DNA from 2 places in the Thioalkalivibrio sp. AKL12 genome. Region 1 is predicted to be linked to the other one. Evidence: predicted binding sites of a transcription regulator. Region 1 holds the regulator's gene; the other holds the start of a gene.
What was found. Region 1 encodes sigma-54, which starts transcription at its own class of promoters, with help from an activator protein. Its sites were predicted from a motif close to TGGCANGNTNCNTGCTT; they were not measured.

Region 1 (3,412 bases):
GTGCCCGCGTGGCGGCGCTCCTGCTGCTCGTGCTGCTGGCCACGCCCGCGTTCGCCCAGCAGGGCTCGGGCCCGGCGCTGCCGGTGGAGATCACTGCCGACCGCGCGGAGATGGACGAACGCCAGGGGCTGGGGACCTACACCGGCGACGTGATCGTGATCCGCGGCGACATGACCCTGGAGGCCGACAAGGTCTACGTGCGCACCCGCGATCGCCGCCCCTACGAAATGGAGGCCCACGGCGAGCCGGCACGCCTGGAATCACCCGATCCGGAAACCGGAGAGATGCGCATTGCCACCGCCCTGCGCATCGACTACCTGCTGAACGAAGACCGCATGATCCTCACCGACCAGGCCCATGTGATCACCACCAGCGAGGAGGCGCGCGGCAAGCGCATCACCTACGACCTGACGACCGACGTGATCGAGGCCGAACGCGGCGAAGGCGACAGCGAGCGCGTGCGCATCACCATCCAGCCGCGCGACGACGAATGAACGCCACCGCCCCCAGCCCATCCGCCACACCGGCACAAACCAACGACCGCCTGATCGGACGCGAGCTGACCAAGCGCTACGGCCAGCGCACTGTGCTGGACCAGGTGGACGTCGACCTCGCGCCCGGCGAGGTGGTCGGCCTGCTGGGCCCGAACGGGGCCGGCAAGACCACCTGCTTCTACAGCCTGGTCGGGCTGATCCGCCCCAATACCGGACGCATCACCCTGGGCGAACGCGATATCACCCGCGCCCCCATCCATGTGCGCGCGCGCGCCGGCCTCGGCTACCTGCCGCAGGAGGCCTCGATCTTTCGCCGCCTGAGCGTGTGGGACAACCTCCAGGCCGTGCTCGAGCTGCGCCCCGGACTCGATCGCCACGAGCGCCGGCGCATTGGCGATGCGCTGATCGAGGAGTTCCAGCTCGAGACCGTGCGCCACAGCCCGGGCATCGCGCTGTCCGGTGGGGAACGGCGCCGGGCCGAGATCGCCCGCGCCCTCGCCGGGGATCCGCGCTTCATCTGTCTGGACGAGCCCTTCGCCGGGGTGGACCCGATCTCGGTGGGCGACATCCAGGACGTGATTCGGCATCTCGCCCAGCGCGGCATCGGCGTACTGATCTCCGATCACAACGTGCGCGAGACCCTCGGCATCTGCCACAGGGCCTATATTCTGAGCGAGGGACGCCTGCTCGCCGCCGGTACACCGGACGAGCTGCTGGCCGATCCCCAGGTGCGCCGGGTCTATCTCGGCGAGAACTTCCGCCTGTGAAAGCGCCCCATATGCGGCCCGGTCGGTGCACAAACCACAAGGCAGGCTTTAAGATTCCATCAATGCCCACCCTCGCCCCGCATACCCGATGCTGAAACCCGGCCTGAATCTGCAGCTGGGTCAGACGCTGACCATGACCCCGCAACTGCAGCAGGCGATCCGCCTGTTGCAGCTGTCCACGCTCGAGCTCCAGGTGGAGATCCAGCAGGCGCTGGAGAGCAACCCCATGCTCGAACAGGTCGAGGACGAAGATGCCGAGGCCGACACCGAGCGCCTGAACCAGGACGGCGAGCTGGTGGAAGGCGATCGCATGGAGGCCACCACTACCAGCGACGACGTGATCCCCGAGGAACTGACGACCGACAGCCGCTGGGACGACATCTACGAGCCGGCCCCGACGCCCAACAAGGGCGTGGATGACCGCGACCCGCTGGAAAACACCAGCGACGACGACGGTGAGGGCCTGCAGGATCACCTGCTGTGGCAGCTGCATCTGAGCCATCTGACACCGCGCGACCAGCGCATCGGGGCGGCCCTGATCGACGCCATCAGCCCCGACGGCTATCTCGAGGGCGACCTCGACACCCTGGCCGAGACCATCAGCCGAGGCGAGGATGAATCCGTCGGCGTCGACGAGGTCGAGGCAGTGCTCCACTGGATTCAGCAGTGCGACCCGCTGGGGGTCGGCGCGCGCAACCTGCGGGAGTGCCTGGAGATCCAGCTACGCGAACTGGCCCCGGACGCCCCGGCCCGCGAGGCCGCACGGGCGATCCTGGAACACGGCATGGACAGCCTGGGCAAGCGCGACTACAAGGCCCTGCAGCGCCAGTCCGGCGTACGCGACCCGGACGAACTGGCCCGCGCACTGGATCTGATCCGCACCCTGAACCCGCGGCCCGGCGCACAGATCAGCTCCGCCACCTCGGAATACGTAGTCCCGGATGTCTACGTGCGCCACACCACCGAGGGCTGGCGCGTGGATCTAAACCCGGAGATCGCACCGCGCATCCGCATCAACGACCTCTACGCCGGCATGGTGCGCCAGGTCTCGGATGCCCGCGACAGCGCCTTTATGCGTGATCAGCTGCAGGAGGCACGCTGGTTCCTGAAGAGCCTGCACAGCCGCAACGACACCCTGCTGCGGGTCGCCGAGGCGATCGTCCACCGCCAGCAGGGCTTTCTCGAGCATGGCGACGTCGCGATGCAGCCATTGATCCTGCGCGACATTGCCGAGACCCTGGAGATGCACGAATCGACCATCTCGCGGGTTACCACGCAGAAATACATGCACACCCCGCGCGGGGTCTTCGAGTTCAAGTATTTCTTCTCCAGCCATGTCGGCACGAACGATGGCGGCGAGTGTTCCGCCACCGCCATCCGTGCCATGATTCGCGAATTGATTGGCGACGAACCCCCGAACAAGCCGCTCAGCGATGCCCGGCTCGCCCAGGTCCTGTCGGACCGGGGCATCAACGTAGCGCGCCGCACCGTGGCCAAGTACCGCGAGGCGATGCACATCCCTTCATCCAGCGAACGCCGGCAGATGGCCTCGATGCCCACCGGCAGCAAGTAACCAAGGAGTCCTGACCATGCAGATCAACCTGACCGGCCACCACGTGGACATCACCGACGCCCTGCGCGACTACGTCAACGAGAAATTCGCGAAGCTGGAGCGCCACTTCGACAAGGTCATCGACGTCCACGTCGTGCTGACCCACGAGAAGACCCGGAATCAGCACAACCAGGCCGAAGCGAATCTCCAGGTCAGCGGCAATCACATCCACGCCGAGGCCTCTCACGAGGACATGTATGCCGCGATCGACGCGCTGATCGACAAAGTCGACCGTCAACTGATCAAGCACAAGGAAAAGGTCAAGGACCACCACCGCGCCGAAGGTGCCCAGCGCAACCGCGAGCAGGCCTCCTGATCCATGACGATTGCCGAGTTGATCACCTCCGAGCGCATTGGCCTGCAACCCGAGTGCTCCAGCCAGAAACGGGCCCTGGAGGCCCTGGCGGACCTCCTCGCCGGCGGAGGTGACGGCACGGGACCAGGAAGCAATGCGATCTTCGAGGCCCTGTCCGCACGCGAAAAACTCGGATCCACCGGTCTCGGCCATGGGGTTGCGATTCCCCATGGCCGCCTGGCCG
Region 2 (3,412 bases), on a different contig from region 1:
GTCCTTCGACAAGCAATACGTACGCGACTACCTGGAGACCCTGGACTGGGACAAGCAGCCGCCCGGCCCCGAGCTGCCCGCGGAAGTGGTGGAACAGACCGCGGCGCGCTATCGCGAGGCCCTGGAGCGCCTGACCCGCGACGCATGAGCCCGGCACAGACAGGAGCGCCCCCGCAGGGCCTGTTCGTCACCGGCACCGACACCGGCGTCGGCAAAACCTTCGTCAGCTGCGCGCTGCTGGAACTCTGGCGGGATCGTGGGCTGCGGCCGCAACCGCGCAAGCCGGTGGAATCCGGCTGCCCGCCGGGCCCGGATGGGCTGCGGCCCGAGGACGGGATAAACCTGACCCACGCGGCGGGCCTTCCGGACGCCGCCATCGAGCAGGTCACGCCCTGGCGCTTCCCCGATGCCATCGCCCCGGACCAGGCCGCCGCGAACCAGGGCGTGCGCCTGACGATCGCGGAGCTGGCCGCGGCCTGCGCAGCCGACGGCACGGGCCCGCGGCTGGTGGAGGGTGCGGGGGGCTTCTACTCGCCGCTGTGTACCGATGGCCTGAACGCGGACCTCGCCGAGGCCCTCGGGCTACCGGTCCTGCTGGTGGCCGAGGACCGCCTGGGCACGCTGAACACCTGCCTGCTGACCCTGGAGGCCCTGGAACGACGCGGCCTGCAACTGGCCGGGATCGTGCTGAACCGGCGCCGGGTGGATGCCGACCCGCGCCTCGACAATGCCGCCGCGCTGCGTTCACGCACGAGCGCCCCGATCATCGAGTCAGCGGAAGGCATCACCCGCGCGGCGCTGGCTCAGAAGCTCTCCACCTCGAAGTTGTCCGGGCGCACGCCGCCGGAGGACTCGCGCTCCTGACCGCGGGACTCGGAGGCCGCAGGGGCTTCCTCTTCGTCAACCCGGAACCCGGCCAGGGTCTCGCGCAGGGCACGGGTTCCCTCGCGGTCGACGCGGCGGGTCTCGATGATATGCACCGGGCGCTGGGACTCGCCGTAGTACGCCTCGTTGAAGTCGTCGCGCACGGTCATGCGCGAGCCGGACAAGCTCATGCCCAGGTAGGCACCCCGCGCCCGCGAGTAGGACAGGAAGTCGGCCGTCGGGGTGGCGCTACGGCCCGCACCCACCGGACCGGCAGCCACCGAGGCATCGCCCCCCAGGCGGATGGCGGACCCGAACATCGAGTCCACCGCATCCTGGGTGCGCGCGACCATCACCACCTCGGCGGCATCACCACCGAACTGCATGCCGAAGCTGACCGAACCGAGGGAGTAGAACGCCACCGGCGAATAATCGCCGCGCTCGTCGTCCCAGGCCAGGAACACGCCGATGCCGCCGGAGCCTCCGATCAGGAAGGCCCCGCGAGCCACGCGCGGGAAAATCACCACGCCGCGGGCGTCGCGCAGGTCCTCTTTAAGGGACTCGTACTCGGGGTGGGTCGCCATGTTCTCCACCGTCGCCTGGGCGCGATCGATGATGTCCTGCGGATCGATCTCGCGGCTGAACGGGTTCGCGTGAGCGCTCCCCACTATGGCGACAAACACCAGCGTCGTCAGGCAGAAAAGGATCAGTCGTTGCATCGTGGAAACCTCCAGAAAGGCCAAGGGAGACGCGGCCGCGCGAATGCGTCGGCGTCTCCCTAACGAATACATTCATCATGGCACAAAAAAAGGGGGCCGAAGCCCCCTTTTTCGTGCTGCAATCCGCAGGATCAGTTGACCTTGGGATCCAGCTCGCCGGACAGGTAGCGCTTGACCATGTCGTCCAGGGAGATCGGCTTGATCTTGGACGCCATGCCGGCGCAACCGAAGGCCTCGTAACGGGCCTGGCAGAGGTCCTTCATCGCGGCGGTCGAGGCCTTCAGGAACTTGCGCGGATCGAATTCCTTCGGGTTCTCGGCCAGGAACTTGCGCACCGCACCGGTGGAGGCCATGCGCAGGTCGGTGTCGATGTTGACCTTGCGCACGCCGTGCTTGATGCCTTCCTGGATCTCTTCGACCGGCACGCCGTAGGTCTCGCCCATGTCGCCGCCGTACTTGTTGATGATCTGCAGCCACTCCTGCGGAACGGAGGAGGAGCCGTGCATGACCAGATGGGTATCCGGGATGCGGGCGTGGATCTCCTTCACGCGCTGGATGGCCAGGATGTCACCGGTCGGCGGACGGGTGAACTTGTAGGCGCCGTGGGAGGTACCGATGGCGATCGCCAGGGCGTCGCACTTGGTGTTCTTCACGAAGTCGGCGGCCTCGTCCGGGTCGGTCAGCAGCTGGTCGTGGGACAGCTGGCCCTCGGCGCCGGAACCGTCTTCCTCGCCGGCCATGCCGGTTTCCAGGGAGCCCAGGCAACCCAGCTCGCCTTCCACGGACACGCCACAGGCGTGAGCGATCTCGGAGACCTTGGCGGTCACGTCACGGTTGTAGTCGTACGAGGCCGGGGTCTTCATGTCAGGCATCAGGGAGCCGTCCATCATCACCGAGCTGAAGCCGGACTGGATGGAGCGCAGGCAGACTGCCGGCTCGGAGCCGTGATCCTGGTGCAGCACAACCGGGATGTCCGGGTACTGCTCGATGGCGGCGATGATGTTGTGGCGCAGGAAGGGCTCGCCGGCGTACTTGCGGGCACCGGCGGAGGCCTGAATGATCACCGGGGAGTCGACCGCAGCGGCCGCTTCCATGATCGAATGGACCTGTTCCATGTTGTTGGCGTTGTACGCCGGCATGCCATAGCCATGTTCGGCGGCATGGTCCAGAAGCTGGCGAAGTGAGATTAGAGCCATGGATTCCTCCTTACGGGATTCGGACTGAGGTAGTGAAAAAGTCGATTATCTGGTTGGCGACTGCGGGCGGTGCGCGGTTCAGGCCAGTTCGCCGACGCGCACGATCTTCATGGCGTTGGTGCCGCCATGCTCGCCCTGCAGGTCGCCCTTGGTAATGATGACCAACTCGCCATCCTGCACGACGCCCTCGGCCTTGAGCAAGTTCACCGCCTCACGGTTCACGCTTTCGTGGCTCTCGGGGATCGGCTTCAGGGTCACCGGATAGACGCCGCGATAAAGCGTCATGCGGCGGCTGGTGGATTCGTGCTGGGTGAGCGCGTAGATCGGGATGCCCGAGCTGATGCGCGACATCCACAGCGCCGTGGAACCGGACTCGGTCAGCGCGGCGATCGCGGAGACATCGAGATGGTTGGCGGTATACATGGTGGCCATCGCGATGGCCTCGTCGACCCGGCCGAAGGTCGAATCCATGCGATGGTCCGACTGACGTGCGGCGCGCTGGCGCTCGGCGGCCTCGCAGATCCGGTCCATGCTGGTGACCACGCGCGCAGGATAACGCCCGGTCGCGGTCTCGCCGGAGAGCATCACCGCATCCGTGCCGTCCAGCACCGCGTTGGCCACGTCGAACACCTC

Region 2: D579_RS0102485 (lipid-binding SYLF domain-containing protein) is a predicted target of sigma-54. The motif match lies at 1,650-1,666, and genes of this name have one in related genera.

Annotation. Positions count from the first base shown of each region.
Region 1 is NZ_KB898903.1:32,333-35,744, reverse strand. Features, by position in the region: gene lptA (lipopolysaccharide transport periplasmic protein LptA) at 1-494, shown strand, start outside; gene lptB (LPS export ABC transporter ATP-binding protein) at 491-1,261, shown strand; gene D579_RS0111840 (RNA polymerase factor sigma-54) at 1,350-2,834, shown strand; gene hpf (ribosome hibernation-promoting factor, HPF/YfiA family) at 2,851-3,189, shown strand; gene D579_RS0111830 (PTS sugar transporter subunit IIA) at 3,193-3,412, shown strand, end outside.
Region 2 is NZ_KB898890.1:256,761-260,172, reverse strand. Features, by position in the region: gene D579_RS0102495 (phosphoribosylaminoimidazolesuccinocarboxamide synthase) at 1-148, shown strand, start outside; gene bioD (dethiobiotin synthase) at 145-864, shown strand; gene D579_RS0102485 (lipid-binding SYLF domain-containing protein) at 804-1,583, opposite strand; gene fba (class II fructose-bisphosphate aldolase) at 1,715-2,779, opposite strand; gene pyk (pyruvate kinase) at 2,858-3,412, opposite strand, start outside.